3 regions of the Saccharopolyspora sp. NPDC049357 genome follow, and region 3 is predicted to be linked to each of the others. Evidence: riboswitches for the same ligand, from Rfam matches in the RefSeq annotation. Region 3 holds a riboswitch; each other region holds the start of a gene.
The links. A riboswitch is a leader RNA that binds a small molecule or an ion and turns the genes downstream of it on or off. The one in region 3 is predicted to bind cobalamin.
Positions count from the first base shown of each region.

Region 1: it holds a riboswitch for cobalamin, as region 3 does, so the genes downstream of both, metE (5-methyltetrahydropteroyltriglutamate--homocysteine S-methyltransferase) here and AB0J91_RS18960 (putative cobaltochelatase) in region 3, are expected to answer to the same signal.
Region 2: it holds a riboswitch for cobalamin, as region 3 does, so the genes downstream of both, AB0J91_RS17465 (ABC transporter substrate-binding protein) here and AB0J91_RS18960 (putative cobaltochelatase) in region 3, are expected to answer to the same signal.

Region 1 covers NZ_JBFAQJ010000060.1:16,868-23,659, reverse strand. Annotated here, with positions in the region: gene AB0J91_RS31035 (ribonucleotide-diphosphate reductase subunit beta) at 1-1,037, shown strand, start outside; gene metE (5-methyltetrahydropteroyltriglutamate--homocysteine S-methyltransferase) at 1,171-3,441, opposite strand; cobalamin riboswitch at 3,571-3,822, opposite strand; gene AB0J91_RS31025 (VOC family protein) at 3,927-4,694, opposite strand; gene AB0J91_RS31020 (helix-turn-helix domain-containing protein) at 4,800-5,807, opposite strand; gene AB0J91_RS31015 (helix-turn-helix transcriptional regulator) at 5,824-6,792, opposite strand, start outside.
Region 2 covers NZ_JBFAQJ010000018.1:111,227-118,018, reverse strand. Annotated here, with positions in the region: gene AB0J91_RS17470 (iron chelate uptake ABC transporter family permease subunit) at 1-850, opposite strand, end outside; gene AB0J91_RS17465 (ABC transporter substrate-binding protein) at 847-1,836, opposite strand; cobalamin riboswitch at 1,901-2,083, opposite strand; gene AB0J91_RS17460 (SDR family oxidoreductase) at 2,200-2,343, opposite strand; partial or broken gene AB0J91_RS17455 (SDR family oxidoreductase) at 2,465-2,971, opposite strand; gene AB0J91_RS17450 (iron-siderophore ABC transporter substrate-binding protein) at 3,192-4,190, shown strand; gene AB0J91_RS17445 (MSMEG_1061 family FMN-dependent PPOX-type flavoprotein) at 4,226-4,816, shown strand; gene AB0J91_RS17440 (MFS transporter) at 4,800-5,990, opposite strand; gene AB0J91_RS17435 (putative quinol monooxygenase) at 6,068-6,391, opposite strand; gene AB0J91_RS17430 (NAD(P)-dependent alcohol dehydrogenase) at 6,407-6,792, opposite strand, start outside.
Region 3 covers NZ_JBFAQJ010000021.1:68,524-75,315, forward strand. Annotated here, with positions in the region: gene AB0J91_RS18955 (MFS transporter) at 114-1,274, shown strand; gene AB0J91_RS18960 (putative cobaltochelatase) at 1,656-3,683, opposite strand; cobalamin riboswitch at 3,722-3,910, opposite strand; gene AB0J91_RS18965 (GNAT family N-acetyltransferase) at 4,027-4,509, opposite strand; gene AB0J91_RS18970 (serine protease) at 4,589-5,407, opposite strand; gene AB0J91_RS18975 (LysE family translocator) at 5,709-6,335, shown strand; gene AB0J91_RS18980 (MFS transporter) at 6,249-6,792, opposite strand, start outside.

The DNA.
Region 1 (6,792 bases), on a different contig from region 3:
GCACCATCGACCGCGACGGCGGGCGGGTCGACGTCTCCGAGAAGGCGATGATCAACTCCCGGGCGGACGTCAATCAGCTGCTGCCGCTGAAGTACGGCTGGGCCTGGGACAAGTACCTCGCGGGTTGCAACAACCACTGGATGCCCACCGAGGTGTCGATGCAGGCCGACATCGCGCTGTGGAAGTCCCGCGACGGGCTCACCGAGGACGAGCGCACCATGCTCAAGCGCAACCTCGGGTTCTTCGCGACCGCGGAGTCGTTGGTGGCCAACAACATCGTGCTCGCGGTCTACCGGCACCTCACCAACCCGGAGTGCCGGCAGTACCTGCTGCGGCAGGCGTTCGAGGAGGCCGTGCACACCCACACGTTCCAGTACATCTGCGAGAGCCTCGGCCTCGACGAGGGCGAGTTGTTCAACGCCTACCGGGAGATCCCGTCGATCGCCGACAAGGACGCGTGGGCGCTGCGCTACACCCAGAACCTGGAGAACCCGGAGTTCGCGACCGGCACCCCGGAAGCCGATCAGGCGTTCCTGCGTGACCTCATCGCGTTCTACGTGATCTTCGAGGGCATGTGGTTCTACACCGGGTTCGCGCAGATCCTGTCGCTGGGCAGGCGGAACAAGATGGTCGGGATCGCCGAGCAGTACCAGTACATCCTGCGCGACGAGTCGATCCACCTGAACTTCGGCATCGACTGCATCAACCAGATCAAGCTGGAGAACCCGCACCTGTGGACCCCGGAGTTCCAGCAGGAGGCGCGCACGATGCTCCGCGAGGCGTGCGAGCTGGAGAACGCCTACGGCCGGGACACCATGCCCCGCGGGATGCTCGGCCTGAACTCCGAGGTGTGCGAGCAGTACATGCGGTTCATCACCAACCGCCGCTGCGCACAGCTCGGACTGGAACCGGTCTTCCCGGAAACCGACAACCCGTTCCCCTGGATGTCGGAGACCATGGATCTGAAGAAGGAGAAGAACTTCTTCGAGACCAGGGTCACGGAGTACCAGTCGGGCGCGGCGCTCACCTGGGACTGAAGCGCCGAGGGGCGGTTTTGGTCCGAACTGACCGGACGAAGCGGACTTCGATCGTGGAAGGTTCGGACCAAAACCGCCCGGTGCCGGCACCACCGTCACAACGGCGACCGCCGGCGACGGAGACCCGGCTGGATCAGGGGCGGGTGCGGTGGGCCGCCTCGGTCATGTTGCGCAACGCCGGTTCCACCTGCGGGTAGTCGCGGGTCTTGAGACCGCAGTCCGGGTTGACCCACAGCCGGTCGGCCGGAACTGCCTTGAGAGCGGCCCGCAGCAGCTCCCCCATCTCCTCCCCGTCGGGCACCCGGGGTGAGTGGATGTCGTAGACACCTGGCCCCACGCCCCGGTCGAAGCCGACCTCGTTGAGGTCGGCGAGGACCTCCATGCGGGAGCGGGCCGCCTCGATGCTGGTCACGTCGGCGTCGAGGGCCACGATCGCGTCGATGACGTCGCCGAACTCCGAATAGCACAGGTGGGTGTGGATCTGGGTCGCCTCGGCGATCCCGGAGGTGGCCAGGCGGAACGATTCCACCGCCCACTCCAGGTAGGCCGGCCGCTGCTCGGCGCGCAGCGGCAGCAGTTCGCGCAGCGCGGGCTCGTCGACCTGCACCACGCGGATCCCGGCCGCCTCCAGGTCGCGGACCTCGTCGCGGATGGCGAGCGCGACCTGCCGGGCGGTGTCGGCCTGCGGCTGGTCGTCGCGGACGAACGACCACGCCAGCATGGTGACCGGACCCGTCAGCATTCCCTTGACCGGCTTCTCGGTGAGCCGCTGCGCGTGCGCGGCCCACTCGACCGTCATCGGTTCCGGACGCCGCACGTCGCCGAACAGGATCGGTGGCCGCACGCACCGGGAGCCGTAGGACTGCACCCACCCGTTGTCGGTGGCGGCGAAACCGTCGAGCTGCTCGGCGAAGTACTGCACCATGTCGTTGCGCTCGGGCTCGCCGTGCACCAGCACGTCCAGGCCGATGTCCTCCTGCAGCGCGATGACGCGTTCGACCTCGTCGCGCATCCGCTGCCGGTAGGTGGCCGCGTCGATGCGCCCGGCGCGCAGCGCGGCCCGCGCCTTGCGGACGTCGGTCGTCTGCGGGAACGATCCGATCGTGGTGGTCGGCAGCGGCGGCAGGCGAAGCGACTTCTGCTGCGCTTCTGCCCGTTTCGCGTAATCGGTGCGCCGGGAGTCCTGCGGGCGCAGCGCGTCGAGTCGCGCGCGAACGCGGTTGTCGCGCACCCGCTCCGCCCGGGCCCGGTCGGCCACCGCCGCTCGCGCCTCGACGAGCTCGCTCTCGACGACGTCGCGGCCTTCGCGCAGCGCCCGCCCGAGGGTGACGACCTCGCGGACCTTCTGCGCCGCGAAGGACAGCCACGGCTTGACCTGCGGATCGAGCGTGGTCTCCGCGTCGACGTCGTAGGGCACGTGCAGCAGCGAGCAGGACGTGCCGATGCCCACCTCGCCGGCCGAGCCGAGCAGCGTCGCCGCCGCGGTCATGCACCGGTCGAGGTCGGCGCGCCAGATGTTGCGGCCGTCGATCACCCCCGCGACCAGAGTCTTGTCGCGCAACCCGGGCGTGGCGGCAACTCGGTCCTGAGCGGACGGATCGGTGACCAGGTCCAGCGCGATGCCCTCGATCGGCGCGGCGGCGAGCACGCCGAGCGCGTCACCGGGATCGCCGAAGTAGCAGGCGGTGAGGATCGCGGGGCGTTCGGCGAGGTCGCCTAGGCGCCGGTAGGTGTTGCGCAACGCGTCGAGCTCCTGCGGCGTGCGGTCGGCGGCCAGCGCGGGCTCGTCGAGCTGCACCCACTGCGCACCGGCCCGGTGGAGTTCGCCGAGCAGCTGCTCGTAGGCGTCGGTGAGTTCGGCGAGCTTGTCCAGCGGGTCGAAGTCCTCTTCGGACGGTTTGGACAGCAGCAGGAACGTCAGCGGCCCCACCAGCACCGGCCGGGTCTCCACCCCGAGCTTGCGCGCCTCCCGGAACTGCTCGACAGCGGTGCGGTCGGTGAGCGAGAAGCTCGTGTCCGGGCCGATTTCGGGGACCAGGTAGTGGTAGTTGGTGTCGAACCACTTCGTCATCTCCAGCGGGGGCACGGCCTCGGTGCCGCGCGCCATCGCGAAGTAGGTGTCCAACGCGCCGAGGCCCAGCTCGGCGTAGCGGCGCGGGACGGCGCCGAAGGCGACGGCGGTGTCCAGGACGTGGTCGTAGTAGGAGAACGTGTTGCCCGGCACCGAGTCGAGGCCTGCTTCGGCCAGACCTCGCCAGGTGTCCTCCCGCAGCCGACGCGCGACCTCCCGCAGGTCCGCCTCGCCGCTGCGGCCCGCCCAGTAGGACTCCAGGGCGCGCTTGAGCTCCCGGTTCGGGCCGATCCGGGGATGTCCGAGTACGGTGGATCCGATCTTGCTGGTCAACGCTCTCTCCTCGCGAGCTCGACGTGGTCGGTCGAGGACTTCGCGGCAGGCACGCGCCGACCAGCGGACGCACGTCGCCCGCTGATCGTCCGCCAGGTCCTCCCGCGAGACCTCGGACCAGCGCGCACCGTCGGTGCGCGCGCCGGTGGCAGGTCTTCGGACTCGCGGGCAGCCGGCCTCGGGGAGGTCCCGGTGGAACCTCGCGCATCAAGACCGGACCTACTGGCCGTCGCTTCCCGGACGCGTGACGCCCAGTGCTCATGACGGCGGTCGTTCCCGCTCACCGCTGCGGGGCAGTCCCGGATTCGCACCGGGTTCCCTCTTGCCTCGTCCGATCGCGCTCACCGCTCGACCGGACGAACCACCAGCACCCTCAGGCTAACCATCCACGGGCACGAGACAACCCCGCGCGGCGTCCGGCCGGGTCCCCATCACGGCTCTGAGCTCGTGTTCGACACCCGGAGGAGATCCCGATCACGGAGCGGTCAGCCGGCCTTGGCGGAACCGATGGTGAAGGGCGTGCCGAACGGGTCCTTGACCTCGGCGATGCGGCCGTAGGCCATGTCGTAGGGGGGCTGGACAACGCCGCCCGCGTCGGTGGCTCGTCGTGCGGTGGCGTCGGTGTCCTCGACCATGAACAGCGTGCCCCAGGACGAAGCGGTGGCGGACGGGTCGCCGAGGATGCCGCCGATCTCGTGGCCGTCGGGTCGGCGCAGGAACGTGAAGTCACCTTCGCCGAGGTGCCCCTCGCTGTCCAGGCTGAAGCCGAAGACCTTCGGGTAGAACTCCCGCGCCGGACCCGGGTCCGGGGTGACGAGATCGTTGCGCAGCAAGGTGTTCGGCTCGTTGACGAGGCGGGATCCGATGTGCTTGTTGCCGTGCCAGAGCCCGAACTGCCCGCCTACCGGGTCCTTGAGGATCGCCATCCGCCCCTTGTCCATCACGTCCATGGGCGGGGTGATCACCTGGCCGTCGGCGGCCTCCGCCTTGGACACGGTGCCGGCGACGTCATCGGTGGCGAAGTAGACGTTCCACCAGAACTCGGTCGCCTCGAGGTCGTGGTTGGGCATGAGCGCGGCGACTTCCCTGCCCCGGACCAGGCACATCGTGTAGCGGCCCATCTCCTCGGGCCCCACGTCGAACTCCCACCCGAAAACGGCGCCGTAGAAGTCCATCGCACGATTGAGATCGGGGATCCCCAGATCGATCCACGCGGGCGTCCCGTTGGGCTGCACCGCATCCACTTCCGCCATGACTCCTCCTCAGCTGCCGGGGAACTGCCACGACGGTAACCAGCGGCCCTGACAAATCGCCCACCGAAGCACGGGAGAGTGTCACCCCGGTGCACAGAGGAATTCTCAGGTTTTGATGGGGGACCAGGCTCGCAGCCACGTGTCGGGGTTGCTGAGGTCCGGGGTGGCGGTCGCGTTGCGCACGACCGGAACGCGCATCAGCATCCCGAAGTTGTCCGGATCGGCGATCCGGTGCTCGAGGCGCTCGTGGTTGCGCTCGCGCAGCTCGGGGTCGGTGAGGCAGCGGACCGCGCCGAACCCGCCCCGGGTGAACACACCGCTGCACAAGGTCAGGCTGCGCCGCACGTTGTAGGGGTTGGGGAAGCGCGCCAGCATGCCCACGTCCTCGATCAGCCGGTCGTCGTGCAACGTCGGCCGGTACTGCCGGGATTCCTCGGCGACCTCGAAGACCTCCCCGTGCCCGAGGTCGTCGACCTCGACCTGGCGCACCGGCAGCCCGAAGCGCACCTGACGCCGCATCGGGTTCATCGCCGGACTTCCCAGCAGCACCAGGTGCGCCTGCAGGTCGTGCGGGTCGATGCGGCGGGCGATGTCGAACCGCACGTCCGACGCGGGGTTCAGCGCGCGGACGTGCCCGTAGAGCTCGATCAACGAGTCACCGTCGGCGTAGGAGGACATCCCGATGTAGTTGCGCCGCTCGGGCGAAGCCAGCGGCGAGAGGTTCCGGGCGGGAACGCGCCCGGTGAGGATGCGCACCGGGCCGCCGTCGGGGAACCGCCAGAAGTCCGAGAACCCCTGCGCCGACGTGGACTCCTCCGCGTGGGACCGCAGCGCGTCCAGCTCCTCCTTGAGCTTCGCGCGGAGCCGGCGCTCCTGTTCGGTGAGCGAGGCCGGTGAGGGGAGTTTCCCGTTCCTCGCCGGGTTCTCGGCCGCGAAGAAGGTCGCGTAGTCGCCGAGCCGGGGCGGCGGCGGCACCTTCACCCCGCCTTCCCACTGCGAGACGCTGGAGACCGCCACGCCGAGGACCCGCGCCAACTTCCCCTGGGTCAGGCCGTGCCCCTGGCGCAGTTGCCGCAGCCGTGCGCCGAGACCGGACCGCTGCGCACTCACCATCGCCGCCTCCTCGTGATCAGGTCTTCGGTCGCCACTCGTAGAGCCGGTTCGCCGGGTTCTGCAGGTCGGGTGTGCCGGTCACGTGCCGCATCACCGGAACCCGCATCAGCACCCCGAAGCGGTCGAGGTCCTCGACCTCGTCGTGGAGGTAGGCGAGGTTGCGGTCCTTGGCCTGCGGATCGGTCAGGCAGCGCACCGCGCCGAACCCTCCCCTGGTGAACACGCCGCTGCAGAAGGTCAGCGTGCGGCGAATGTTGTTCGGGTTCGGGATCCGGGCGAGCATTCCGACGTCCTCGACGAGCTGATCGCCTCGGAAGCCGGGTTTGAGCCTGTGCTCGCCGTCGATTTCGAACACCGAACCGTCGGGGACGTCCTCGTCGGGGACCTGCCGGACCGGCCACTCGGCGGTCAGCCACTCCACCCACGGGTTGGCCGCGCCGCTGCCCAGGAACACCAGGTGGGCGCGCAGGTCGTCGTCGCCGAGGTTCTCGAGCCGGATCTCCACCTCGGAACGCGGGTTGGCCGCGCGCACCGTCCCGAACAGCTCCACCGCGGCGTCGAGGTCCGCGCAGCGGGCCAGCGACAGGAAGTTCGGCTCGCTGGGAGTGCCCAGCGGCGACCAGTGCTTCTCGCTGAGCCCGCCGGTGACGATGAGGACCGGCCCCCCGTCGGGGAAGTGCCAGAAGTCCTGGCCCGCTTCGGCTTCCGCGGGACCGCGCACCTCGTCCAGCGTCGTCCGCAGCCGGTCGAGCTCCTGCTTGAGCCGCAGGCGCTCTTCGCGCTGCTCGCCGGTGAGCTGGTTCTCCGGCGGGACCCCGCCGGTGGTGGCATCGGCGGCGAAGAACGTCGCGTAATCGGCCAATCGGGTGAGCGGAGGTAGTTTCGCGCCGCTCTCCCAGGAGGAAATGCTCGACACCGCGACGCCGAGGGACCGCCCCAGCCGAAGTTGCGTCATACCGCGGGATTCGCGCAGCTCGCGCAGCCG
Region 2 (6,792 bases), on a different contig from region 3:
GCCGCGGGCCCACCAGCAGTCGCGCGGCCTGCGGCAGGACCAGGCCGACGAACCCGATCGCACCGGCCGCCGCGACGAGCGTGGCGGTCAGCAGCGCGGTGGTCACCAGCAGCACGATCCGCAGTCGCGTGACGTGAACGCCCAGCGCCGCGGCCGTGTCCTGCCCCAGCGCGAAGGCGTCCAGCGCCCCGGCCCGCGCCAGGCACAGCAGCAGGCAGACCGCGCACACCGCGCCCGAGACCGCCACGTCGTTCCAGCGGGCGCCGGAGAGCGAACCGAGCAGCCAGAACAGCACGCCCCGGGTCTGCTCGGCGTCCGCCGAGGTGATCACGACGAACGACGTCAGGGCCGAGAACAGCTGCGTCCCGGCGACACCGGCCAGCACCACGTGCGTCGTGGTGCCACCGGCCACCGCGCCCAAGGTCATCACCAGCGCGAACGCGACCAGGGCACCGGCGAAGGCGCCCGCGGTCAAGCCGATCGCGCCCGCGCCCAACCCGAGGATCACCACCAGCACCGCGCCGGTCGAGGCACCCGCTGACACGCCCAGCAGGAAGGGGTCGGCGAGCGGGTTGCGCAGCAACGACTGCAACACCGCGCCGCACACCCCGAGCCCGGCGCCGCAGATCGCCGCGAGGACCGCGCGCGGCAACCGCAGCTGCCAGACGATGCCCTGCCCGATCCGCGACACGTCGGTCTCGCCCAGGCCCAGCCGCGCGCCCACCACGCCGGCCACGTCGGCCACCGACAGCGGAGCCGGACCGAGCGTGACCGCCACGGCGATCGACAGCAGCAGCAGCGGAATCCCGGCCAGCACGATCAGCGAGGAGGGCAGGCGCCCGGTCCTCAACGCCGCTCCAGCTCGGCCAACCGGTCGGCGAGCCGTTCGATCCCGGTGATCGTGCGCATGCTGATGTTCATCTCTGTGCCGGTCATGCTCATCCACCGGCTCTCGCCGACGGCGGGCAACCGTGACATCGCGGGGTCGGTGCGCAGGAATTCCTGCTTGGCGGCGAGGGAATCGCCTTCGCCGTCGCGGGTGAGGTCGCCGAGCACCAGCAGGTCGGGGTCGCGGGCGAGCACGTCCTCCCACGACACCTGCGGCCACATCGAGCGCACGTCGTCGTAGGCGTTGCGCACCCCGAGGGTGCGGGTCATGATCGCCGGAGAGCCGGTCGAGCCTGCCACGTAGGGGGATTCGGTGCGGGCGAACCAGAACAGCACCGACGTGTCCCGGTGGGCGACGGCCTTGCGCTGGGCGTCGGCCACCCGTTGCCGCAGTTGCGCCACCAGCGCTTCGCCGCGCTGCGGGACGTCGAAGATCGTGGCGATCTCCTGCACCTCGCGGTAGATGTCGTCGAGCTCGACCGGCTCGGCGAGCGGTGCTTCCTCGGGCAGGCAGTTGGAGGGGGAGAGGTAGGTGGGGACTCCGAGCTCGGCGAAGCGCTCTCGCGAGGCCACGCCCTCATCGGTGAACACCGCCTGGTAGGCGCCCAGCACCACGTCGGGCTCGGTGGCCAGCACCGATTCGAACGACGGGTTGTTGTCGGAAAGCCGCGGCACCCGAGCGTTCTCGGCGGCCAGCGACGGATCGACCGGATCGGTCCAGGTCGCGGTGCCCACCATCCGGTCCGCCAGCCCCAGGGCCAGCATGATCTCGGTGGTCGACTGGTTGAGGCTCACCGCGCGGCGCGGCGGTTCGGACACCGAGACGTGCCCGTCGCAGTTGGGCAGCGACACCCGAGGCGGAGCCGACTCCGTCGCGGGTGCGTTGCAGGCGGCGAGGGCGGTGGCGCAGAGCAGCATCAAGCCCGTGCGCGTCCAGCGTAAGAACACGTTGTGCGGAAATCCTCACCCCAGGCCCATTCGCGAGACCTGGTCGGCCGATTCCCGGAGCCGGGTGCGGATCCGGGGAGCCGGCAGGTCTTCGGGCTCGGGCTCCACCGGGCGAGCCGCCTTCCCGGATCGAGTGCGATCCAGTGGCTCGGGCTCGCCCGTCACCCCTACCGCTGCGCGTCAGCTCCGGCTTCCGACCGGATTCCCATCGGCCACACGTGGCACGACCGGCTCGCGATCGAGTCTAACCGGCGGGGGTGCGGTCGATCCGGCGGCCGTTGCGACGAATCGCCTCGGTCTCCCGAATCTCCCGCACGTCGCGCTGTTGACCAGCGACGAGTCCGCGCGGAACTCCACCGTGGACTACTGGTGCGTGCCGCCGTCGACGCGGATCTCGGTGCCGGTGATGAAGGCGCCGTCGTCGGAGGCGAGCATCGCGACCACGCCGGCCACGTGCTCCGGCGGTGCGAAGCCGCTGCCGAGGGCGGGGGAGAGCTTGGTGAACAGGTCCCAGTCGGTGTCGGCGGGCAGCTTGTCCGCGGTGGTCTCGGTGATGCCGCTGCGAATCCCCCCCGGGCACCAGCGACACCGCGCGCAGGCCCTGCTTGGCGTACTCCAGGGCGATGCTGTGGGTGAACGACTGGATGCCGCCCTTGCTCGCGGCGTAGGCGGCCATGTACGGGTGCGCGAAGTTCGCCGAGGTCGAACTGAAGTTGATCACCACGCCGCTGCCGGTCTCCAGCAGCGCGGGTAACGCCGCGCGGGTGACCAAGAAGGTGCCGGTGAGGTTGACCGCGAGGATTCGGTTCCACAGCTCCAGCGAGCACTCGTGCGTGTGCGCGCTGTGCAGCGTCCCCGCGGCGTTGACCAGCACGTCCAGCCCGCCCAGCTGCTCGGCCGCGGCCGGTACCGTCGCGTCGACGGCGTCCTCCTGGGAGATGTCCAGCGGCAGGGTGCCCAGCCGGTCGCAGGTGCCGGCCTCGGCCGCGCGCCGCGAGGTCTCCTTCAGCCCGGTCTCGTCGATGTCGGTGGTCAGCACTCTGGCGCCCTCGTCGAGCAGGCGCAGCGCGCTGGCCTGCCCGATCCCCGACGCTCCACCTGTCACGAGCACGCGCTTGCCGTTGAGCCTGTCCATCGCGATCGCGTCCTTCCGCACCCTCGAACGCCCCGACCGGGCCTTCGTGAGGCTCAACGCACGACGCGGCCGGAAGTTGCTCACCAACCGGGGCGGGGCGGTCGATCGTCCGGTGTGGACGAATGTGACGAACGTCGGTCACAGCGGGTGGATCTCGGGCTGGACGTCACACGGAGCGTTAGTTAGGTTAGGCGCACTTAACTCGCTGCGAGGTGTGGAAATGCGCTGGATGCGGACCCTGGGGCTGATCATGGCAGTCCTGCTGGGAATCGCCCTGACCGGCTGCGGCGCGGCCGGTCCCGAGAACGACGAGCCCGCCGCCGGATCGGCGGACGGCCAGTTCCCGGTCACCCTCAAGACCGCGTTCGGTGACGTCACCGTTCCGGAGCGTCCCCAGCGGGTCGTCGCGCTGGGATGGGGCGACGCCGAAACCGCGCTGAGCCTCGGGGTGCAACCCGTCGGTGCCGCCGACTGGCTGCCGGTGGGTGGCGACGGCGTCCCGCCGTGGATCCCCGCCGACAAGCGCTACGCCACACCGCCGAAGATGCTCGGCACCATGGAGGTCGACATGGAGGCCGTCGCGGCGCTCCAGCCCGACCTGATCCTCGACACCCGCGGCAGCGGCGACAAGGAGCGCTACAACCTGCTCAACCGGCTCGGCGTTCCGGTGGTGAGCATCCCGCCGGGCGGTGAGAGCTACCTGACCACCTGGGACCAGCAGCTGGACATGGTGGGCAAGGCGCTGGGCAGGTCCGCCGAAGCAGCTCAGCAGAAGGCCGGCCTGGAGGCCAAGTTCCAGCAGGCCGCCGCCGCGCACCCGCAGTTCGCGGGCAAGACCGTGGCCGTCGGCGCCAAGATGGTCGGCTCCTACGGCGCTTACGTCAACGGCGGTTCGCGCCTGGAGTTCATGGAGCGGCTGGGCTTCCGCCAGTCACCGGCCGTGCAGGTGGTCGCCGGGGACAACTTCTTCGTCAGCGTCTCGCCCGAGCGCATGGACCTGTTCAACGCCGACCTGACCGTGATGTTCCCGATCGGCCTGTCCGCCGTCGAGGTCGACAAGGACCAGATGTTCCAGTCGGTGCCGTCGGTCCGCGAACGCCGCGCCGTCGTGCTGCACGACGAGCAGGCCGTGCAGGCGTTCTCGGCGGGCACCGCCGCGGGCATGTCCTACGCGGTCGATAAGGTCGTGCCGTTGATCGCGCAGGCCCAGGCGGGCTGAGCCCGCGTCGCATCGCTGATCAGGAGAACTAATCCGTGCCCTCGTGGGATCCGAGTGAGGCCGAGCAGGTCACCTCCGAAGCGCAACTCCGCGAGGTCGTCGAACCGCCGCACCCGGAGATCGCCGAGAAGGTGGTCTCCGGGATCGACGGCGTCAGCCGCCGCTTCATCGAGCGGTCGCGGTTGTTCTTCGTGGCCACCGCGGGCGAGGATGCGAGGATCGACGTCTCGCCGCGCGGTGACACCGCCCGCAGCGTCGTGGTCTTCGACGACGGCAAGACGCTGGCCTACGCCGAACGGCCCGGCAACCGGCGCATGGACGGGCTGCACAACCTGCTGCGGAACCCGCAGGTGGGAATGCTGTTCCTGATCCCCGGCGTCAACCACGTGCTGCGGGTCAACGGCACCGCCACCATCGTGCGGGCCGCGCCGTTCATGGCCGACCTCGCGCTCAAGGGCGTGCCCCCGGCGCTGGCCGTGGTCGTCGATGTCGAGGAGCTGTTCGTGCACTGCGGCCGGGCGCTGCTCAAATCCGGGGCCTGGCGGCCCGACACCTGGCCGGAGGGCGAGCAGCCCGGGGTCATGGCGCTCTACGAATCCCAGCAGGCGCTCAAGCCTCGGGTGTGACGTTGCGAGCGGGAACCACCGGGACCGCGAGCAGGGCGAAGCACCCGGCCACCGCGAAGGCGATCGGGTAGCCGGCCACCGCGATGAGGGCTCCCATCACGGGCGGGACCGCCGTTGCCGTGAGGAACTGACCGGTGTTCTGCGCTCCCATGGCCCGCCCGCTCCAGTGCGGGCTCGCGATCTCGGCCACCGCGGTGAACGCCAGACCGTTGTGGGCCACCGCGATGATCGAGGCGACGATCATGAAGGTCAGCGCCAGGGGAGTGCCGGAGAACACCGCCAGCCCGCCCATCGCGATCGCCGAACCGAAGGCGAAGTAGCGGATCGGGCGCACCCGGCTGCCGATCCGGTCCGACCAGATTCCCGCGCCGACCCTGCTCAGGGCACTGAGCAGCTGCGTCGTGCCGACCAGGGCGCTGGCCGCGGCGGTGCTCCAGTGCTGGGTCGCGATCAGCCAGACCAGCATGTAGGTCCAGACGGTCTGCTGCGGCACGGTGAGCGCGATCGAGACGCCGTGGATGCGCAGCAGCGTCCGGTCTCCGCGATACGGGTTCGCGCCGTGGCCGGTCCGCCGGGACTCGGCCATCGACGGCCGCGGCGGGTCCACGATCATCGCCGCCACGAGCACCGCCGCCAGCGCGCACACGGCCGCCACGGTCAGCATGGTCACGGCGAGTCCGCGCGCCTCGACGAGGTTGGGCACCAGCACCGCGGTCAGGCCCACTCCGAGCGGTTGCGCGGTCTGCCGGATGCCCATCGCCATGCCCCGGCGCTGCGGCGGGAACCAGCCCGACACGACCCGGCCGCTGGCCGAGTTCGTGCTGGCTCCGGCCGCGCCGCCGAGGAACAGCAGCACCGCCAGCAGCACCAGCGAGTCGGCCAGCGCGGCCGCGCCTGCGCTGATGGCGAGCATGCTCAACCCGATCAGCAGCGACACCCGCTCGCCGATGCGGTCGACGATCGCGCCCCAGATGATCAGCGTGCACATGGTCCCGGCCAGCGGTGCCGCGGCGATCAAGCCGGTTTGGGACAACGACAGCCCGCGCTCGAAGTGCAGGTTCGGGATCAGCGCGGGCGGGGCGTTGGTGAACACCGTCGCTGCCAGCTGCGCGAACATCGAGATCGCCAGCATCAGCCAGCGGTTCGGAGCGCGCGTGATCGGCGGAGCGGGCATGATCCGAACGTTAGACCATTAGCGAAGGCAATGATTCGGGGTCGAGGGGGTGCGCGGGGCGCACCCCCTCCGGTCCGTCAGTCCACGGCCATCTCGCCCAGCTCCGACCAGCCGGTCTGGTCGATCTCGGCGTTGATGATGCGCGGGGTTTCCGCCAGGTAGGGCGGGAGCTGAGCGCGGGCGTCGTGGAAGTGCTGCGAGGTGACGTGGGCCGACCCCGCCTCGCCGTCGCGGAACGCCTCCACCAGCACGTACTCGGTCTCGTCTTCGAGGCTGCGGGACCAGTCGAACCACAGGCAGCCCGGCTCGGCGCGGGTCGCCTCGGTGAAGGACCGGGAGATCTCCGGCCACGCCTCCGCGTGCTCCGGCTTGATCCGCCACTTCGCGGTGATGAAGATCATCGTCGTTCCTCCGGGTCAGGGTGTGAGGATCGCGCGACCGCGGATGCGGCCCGCGTCGAGGTCGTCGATGGCGTCCTGGAAGCGCTCCAGCGGGTACTTGCTGGTGTGCAGGCGGACCTTGCCCTGGGCGGCCAGCACCATCAGCTCGCACAGGTCGTTGTACGAACCCACCAGGTTCCCGATGAAGTTGATCTCCGTCGAGATGATGTCGATCGTCGGCACGTTGATGTTCTCGCCGTAGCCGACCACGTGGTAATCACCGGCGCGGCGCAGCATCCGCACCCCGTCGGAGGTCGCACCGCCCTCGCCGACGAAGTCGATGACCGCCTCCGCGCCGTACCCGCCGGTGAGCTCCTGGACCTGCTCGACGTGCGTGCCGTCGGCCACCACGCCGTGATCGG
Region 3 (6,792 bases):
CCGAAATGCGAAGGTCCCAGCGCACGGCCCCGCATGAGGTGGGCAACTTCACCGCTTCAACCGGCGTTCGGCGCGTGAAGATGGACGAGCGTCCCAGAACTAGGAGCCGCCGCATGCCCACCAGGCCGCCTCTGGTGCTCTCCGCAGCCTCGTTCATCAGCAGTTTCGACCGGTTCGCCGTGACCCCGATGCTGGTGCTGATCGCGCTGAGCATGCACGTCCCGATCGCCTCTGCGGTCACGGTCGCCAGCGGCTACTTCCTGGCCTACGGGCTCTCGCAGCCGCTGTGGGGGATCCTCTCGGACCGCTTCGGCCGGATCCCGATCATGCGCGCCACGCTGCTGGCGGCGGCCGCCACGGGCCTGATCTCGACGTTCGCGCCGACGCTGCCGGTGCTGATCGCGGCGCGGGTCCTGGCGGGGGCGTTCATGGGCGCGGTGGTCCCGACGACGCTCACGTACGTCGGCGACACGGTCTCCCAGCAGAAGCGCCAGAGCGCGCTGTCGGATCTGATGGCCGCACAGGCGGTGGGCACGGCCATGGCGACGGCGGTCGGCGGCGTGCTGGCCCACTGGCTGGACTGGCGCGTGGTCTTCGCGGTCCCGGCCCTGTGCGCGGCGATCTGCGCGCTGCTGCTGCGCGGTCTTGCGGAACCCGACCGCGCGGCGGTGTCGGGCGGCGTGGGTTCCCACATCGGCGGAGTCCTGCGCAACCGCTGGGCGCTGCTGGTGTTCGGCCTGGTCTTCGTGGAGGGCGCGGTGCTGCTGGGCACCATGACCTTCCTGGCGTCGGCGCTGGTCAACGAGGGCCTGGACGTCGCGGTGGCGGGCTTGGCCACGGGCGCCTACGGCGTGGGCGTGCTGGTGTTCTCCAGGGTCGTCAAGGCCATCAACTCGAAGGTCCCGGTCCCCCGCTTGATCGCCATCGGCGGCACGCAGATGATCGTCGGCTACGCCCTGGTCTCCCTGGACACGAACCTGGCCACGGTGATCGTCACAGCCCTCCTGCTGGGCGGAGGCTGGTCCTTCATGCACTCCTCCCTGCAGGCCTGGGCCACATCGGTGGCCCCGGAAGCAAGGGGAACCGCGGTGGCCCTCTTCGCCTGCGCCCTTTTCCTGGGCAGCGCAGCAGCCTCCGCAGCAGCAGGACCCCTAGCGGACCACGGCAACTACACGATCCTCTTCATCACAGCAGGAGCAGTGGCCATCCCCCTGGTAACCACAGCCACCTACGCAAGACACCGCTACCACCAAAAACAACCAACCCCAGCCTGAACCGCAAAAACACGAACGTCAGGCAAGCGACGAAGTCGCTTTCTCCTTCACCACCTGAGCAACCTGCACCGCCGGGGGTTCTGAGCGGTGCTGTGGCGAGCACGCCGCGACGCCGATGTCCACCCCTGGGGTAAGCGGAAGACATCAGGAGTGGCGCGCGGAGTCCACAGCACCGCTCAGGTTCCCCTACCCGCACCGCCCCGCAAAACGACCAACAAACCAACAAAAGAAAGAGCCCCGCGCTCAACCGGCCTGGGGGTCGCTGGGAGCGCGGGGCACTTTGGAGGTCCACCCCTGGGGGTCAGGTGGACTGGTGGTCACCGTACCAATCCGACCGATGGGTCGGTACTCACAGGGTTGAATCTCGTAACCAAAACGAGACTAAGCCGCCAACCCGCTGTCACCGCTGACGGCGCGCACGACTCCGGCGACGTGTTCGGCGGAGAGCTCTTCGAGCCGCAGGCTGGGTCCGCCCAAGGCTGTGGCCACCTGGTTCGCCAGTCCGAGCTTGACGGGACCGTTCTCGCAGTCGACGACCACGGAGGCGGTTCCGGTATCGGCGAGCACGCGTGCCGCGCGCAGGGCGTCGTCGACGGCCTGCTTGCTTCCGGTGGCGCCTTGGACGCCGACGGTGGCCTTGCCGTCGGTGAGCAGCACGACGAGCGGTCGGCGCTGCGGGTCGCGGGTGCTCTCGGTCTGGATGAGGTGCTTGGTGCGCAGCAGTCCGTCGGCGAGCGGGGTGCGCCCGCCGGTGCGCATCCGGCGGAGGCGGGCGGCGGCGACGTCGACCGAGGAGGTGGGCGGCAGGGCGACTTCGGCCTTGTCGCCGCGGAAGGTGATCACGCCGACCTTGTCGCGCCGCTGGTAGGCGTCGCGCAGCAGGGACAGGACGGCGCCGCTGACGGCGGTCATCCGGTCGCGGGCGGCCATCGAGCCGGAGGCGTCGACGGCGAAGAGCACGAGGTTGCCCTCACGGCCTTCGCGCAGGGATCGGCGGACGTCGTCGGAGCGCAGGACGAGGCCGGGCCCGCTGCGTCCGCGCGCGGCTTGGTGGGGCGCGGCCGCGGCGAGGGTGGCGGTCACGTGCAGGCCGTGGCCGCCGGCGGTGGTGGCGCGGGTGGTGCGCCCGCTGCGGGAGCGCGCGCGGGACCGGCGGCCGGGTGCGCCTTCGCCGAGTCCGGGCACTTCCAGCAACCGGGCGCGGAACGACTGCCCGGCGCCGACGGGGGCGCGTTCGGAGTCACCGCCACCGGGCTGCTGGTCCTGCTCCTCGCCGCCTCCGCCGCCGGTGGGTCCGGTGGGCTCGTCCTGGGGTTCGCCGCCTCCACCGGGACCGCCGTCGGGTCCTCCGTCGGGGTCGTCGTCGGGATCTTCCGGCGGCTGGTCGTCGGCCTGCTCGGCGGCGTCGGAGAGGGCTTGCTGCAGCTGGTCCTCGGCCATGCCGGGTTCGTCGAACGGGTCGCGACGGCGCCGGTGCGGCAGGGCCAGGCGGGCTGCGGCTTCCACGTCCTCCTCGCTGACGGCGTCGGCGCCGCGCCAGGCGGCGTGGGCGATGGCGGTGCGCGCCAGCACCAGGTCGGCGCGCATGCCGTCGACGTCGAAGGCCGCGCACAGCGCGGAGATCCGGCGCAGTTCGGAGTCGGGCAGCACGACGTTCTCGACGCGGGCGCGGGCGGCGCGGATGTGCTCGGCGAGTTCGGCGTCCGCCTCGGCCCACTGGGCGGCGAACCCGGCGGGGTCGGATTCGAAGGCGAGCCGGCGGCGGACGACCTCCGTGCGGGTGCCGACCTCGCGGGAGGCGGCGACCTGCACGGTGAGCCCGAAGCGGTCGAGCAGCTGCGGCCGGAGTTCACCTTCCTCCGGGTTCATGGTGCCGACCAGCAGGAACGACGAGGCGTGCGAGACGGACACGCCGTCGCGCTCGACGTGGGCGCGGCCCATGGCGGCGGCGTCGAGCAGCAGGTCCACGAGGTGGTCGTGCAGCAGGTTGACCTCGTCGACGTAGAGCACGCCGCGGTGCGCTCCGGCGAGCAGGCCGGGTTGGAAGGCGCGGACGCCTTCGGTCAGCGCGCGTTCGAGGTCGAGCGAGCCGATGAGCCGGTCTTCGGTGGCGCCGACGGGCAGTTCGACGAGCTGCGCGGGCCGCCGGGTGGCGGTGGCGCCGTGCGGCGCGTCGGGGCACTGCGGGTCGGGCGCGGCGGGGTCGCAGCCGAAGCGGCAGTCGTCGACGACGTCCAACGACGGCAGCAGCGAGGCGAGGGCGCGCACCACGGTCGACTTGGCCGTGCCCTTCTCACCGCGCACCAGAACACCGCCGATGCGCGGGTGCACCGCGTTGAGCAGCAGCGCGAGCCGCAGATCGTCGTGGCCGACCACGGCGGAGAAGGGGAAGCGAGGGGCAGCGGACATGCCGGTGTGGTTCCTTCCTCGGGGTGCGGACGCCCCGCTGTCGGGAACAAGGGGCCGCAGTGTCCTGACTCCCGGATCGTCACGTCCCTCCGGCCTTCCCAGGTCACCCCGGTGGCTCGCGCGGGAGGTCCGCTCCCCGGTCACAGTGGCGCCGACCGTGCCGGACTCGCACCGGCTTCCTGCCAACACCCCTTGCAAACGGATTCACCGACATCGTCCCAGACGTCGATCAAGCGCCCAACCTTCCGGCGCCGCAACTCACAGTTCGGAGTGGTGGTGGTTGCTCTGCTCGGCGGTGCGGGTGGCGGAAACCGACCGGCTCCGCCGCATCCCCGAAGGCGCCTCAGCGAGCGGCGGTGATCCCCGCGCGGCGGGGTTCGCGTCGCATGTCGACGTGCGGGATGCCGTCTTCGAGGTATTCCTCCCCGGTCGCCACGAAGCCGAAGGAGGCGTAGAAGTCCTTGGCGTAGGTCTGGGCGGACAGCACGGCGGGCGAGTTCTGCACCTCGGCGACGGCGGCGCGCATCAGCTTCCGGCCGATGCCCAAGCCGCGGGCGCTCTTGGCGGTGCAGACGCGGCCGATGCGGTAGGTGCCGTCGGGGTCTTCCAGCAGCCGCAGGTAGCCGAGCACGTAGTCGTCGGCGGAGTCGACCCAGAAGTGGCGGGTGGAGTCCTCCAGGTCGCGCCCGTCGAGTTCGGGGTAGGGGCATTCCTGCTCGACGACGAAGACGTCGACCCGCAGCCGCAGCATCCGGTAGAAGTCGGAGGCGTCGAGGTCTGCGGTGTAGGCGCGTTGCACGGCGGTCGCGAGCGGCTGAAGGGTCACCCTTACCTGGATATCACAGGACTTCCCGGTTTCCCGCACTCGCCAGCGGCGGGAGTTGTGCAGACCACTCGCCGACCGCTCACAACGGGTAGTTCGACAGCCTGGTGTAGACACCGGGCGTGCCGGGACGACCGCAGCCGGTGCCGTAGGACACCACGCCGATGAGCCGTCCGCCGGCGACGATCGGCCCGCCGGAGTCGCCCGCGCAGGCGTCGCGCCCGCCTTCGGGGTACCCGGCGCAGAACATGCTGCGCGGGTCGTAGTTCGGGTAGGCCGAGCGGCAGGCGTCGTCGGCGGCGACGGGCACCTCGACGGAGCGCAAGCTGTCCGAGTTGGGACCGTTCTCGCTGGTCCGGCCCCATCCGTAGACGCGGGCCATGGCGCCCGGCTCGTACGGCGCGGTCTCACCGGGCGCGACCACGGGCAGCGGGCGCTGCGGCAGCGGAGCGTTGAGCTTGAGCACGGCGAGGTCGTCGCCGGTGGTGAAGTCCTCGTAGCCCGGGTGCACCCACACGTCGTCCACCTCGGCTTCGCTGCCCTGCGAGCTGCGCAGGTCCGTGCGCCCGGCGACCACGCGGACGTCCTCGGGCGAGCGTTCGGCCCCTGTGAGCGGATCGTGCGCGCAGTGCGCCGCGGTGACGACCTCGCCCGCGCGGATCAGGGTGCCGCCGCAGAACTGGTTGCCGTACCGGTCGGTCAGCGCGACCACCCAGGGCGCGTCGTTCGTGGTGGCGCCCGAGCCGCCGAGGATCCGGGATTGCGGCTGGTCGTCCCCGGTGATCGCCGGGTCCGCGTGGGCGGCGGGGTTCGCGCCCGCCAGAGCGGTGACCGCTCCGGCGATGGCGAGCGCGCGCAGCGCACGGGTCTTGTCAGCGGGTCCCTGTTCGTCGCGGCCCAAAGTCGGTGCCTCCAGCTGTCGCGGTCATCGGCGGAGCGGACACACCGTATTCACCCGCACACCGAAACATCACGAGTCGCAACTCACAGATTGGCAGGAAAATATTTCGTTAAACTTGATCCTGGAAGCAAATCCTTTCGCGAATGTCGCCGTTGACAGTCGCGCCTCCATCCCAGGGCATCGCGGAACCGGGGCACCTCCACCACCGGCATCGGCCGATCTCACCTGACCGGATGACGAGAAGAACCTGATCAAGCGATGCGGCAGCCCGTGCTGCCCGCGAAGAGGAGAGGAATTCGCCGTGCTCCTGGACCCGACGCCGCTGCCCGCCTTCCTGCTGGCGAGCGCGGTCGTGATCATCACACCGGGAGTGGACGTCTTCCTGCTGCTGCGCACATCGCTGAACCACGGCCGCAAGGCGGGACTGCTGGCGCTGGCCGGAATCCACAGCGCCAGCGCGCTGCAGGTCGCGCTGGTCATCTCCGGGCTGGGTGCGCTGATCACCAACGCACCGGGCGTGCTCGTGGCCCTGAAGTGGGTGGGCGCGGCCTACCTGCTCTACCTCGCGGGATCCATCGTGCGCGGGTACTGGTTGACCAGGCGCGAGTCCGGCTCGCTGGACGTTCCGCCGCCGGAGGACGCCAACCCCTACCTGCGCGGCCTGCTCAGCAACCTGACCAACCCGAAGATGCTGCTGTTCAGCCTCGCGTTCCTGCCGCAGTTCGTCGGTTCGTCCGCGCAGCCGGCGCTCCAGCTGGTCGCGCTGGGCGTGGTGTTCCTGGTGCTGGCGGCGATCTGGGAGGTCACCATCGTGCTGGCCGCCGCCGGGATCGCCGACCGGCTAAAGAACCCCCGCGTCTCGAAGTCGCTGGACGCGTTGAGCGCGACGGCTTTCGTGACGATCTCGATCGGTCTCGTCGCGAGCTGACAGCAGGGTCAGCAGCGCCAGTCCGGCCAGCACGAGCAGCACCACCGGCACCGCGACCACGCCCGAGAGCAGGCTGATCACGAACGGCGTGCAGAAGCCCAGGTAGGCCAGCACCCACATGATCGCGGTCAGCCCGGCCAGCTCGGACGGTCCGGCGATGCGGCCGACCACGGTCAGGCAGTAGGTCGAGACGAAGCCGTAGCCGGCGCCCAGCGTCAGCGCGGCGAGCAGGCCCAGCCACGGCTGCGCCTGCCACGCCGCGACGGCGGCCAGCACGAGCCCGGCGGCGATGGTCAGCAGCCCGAACACGGCCGTCGCCCGCACCCCGCGCCGGGCGACCCGACGAGCCCAGGGCTGCACGATCGCACCGAATCCGGGCGCGCACAGCGTCGACACCCCCGCGTAGAGCACCTCGTAGCCGGGCGCGTGGACGGTGACCTCCGCCGGGAGCACGGCG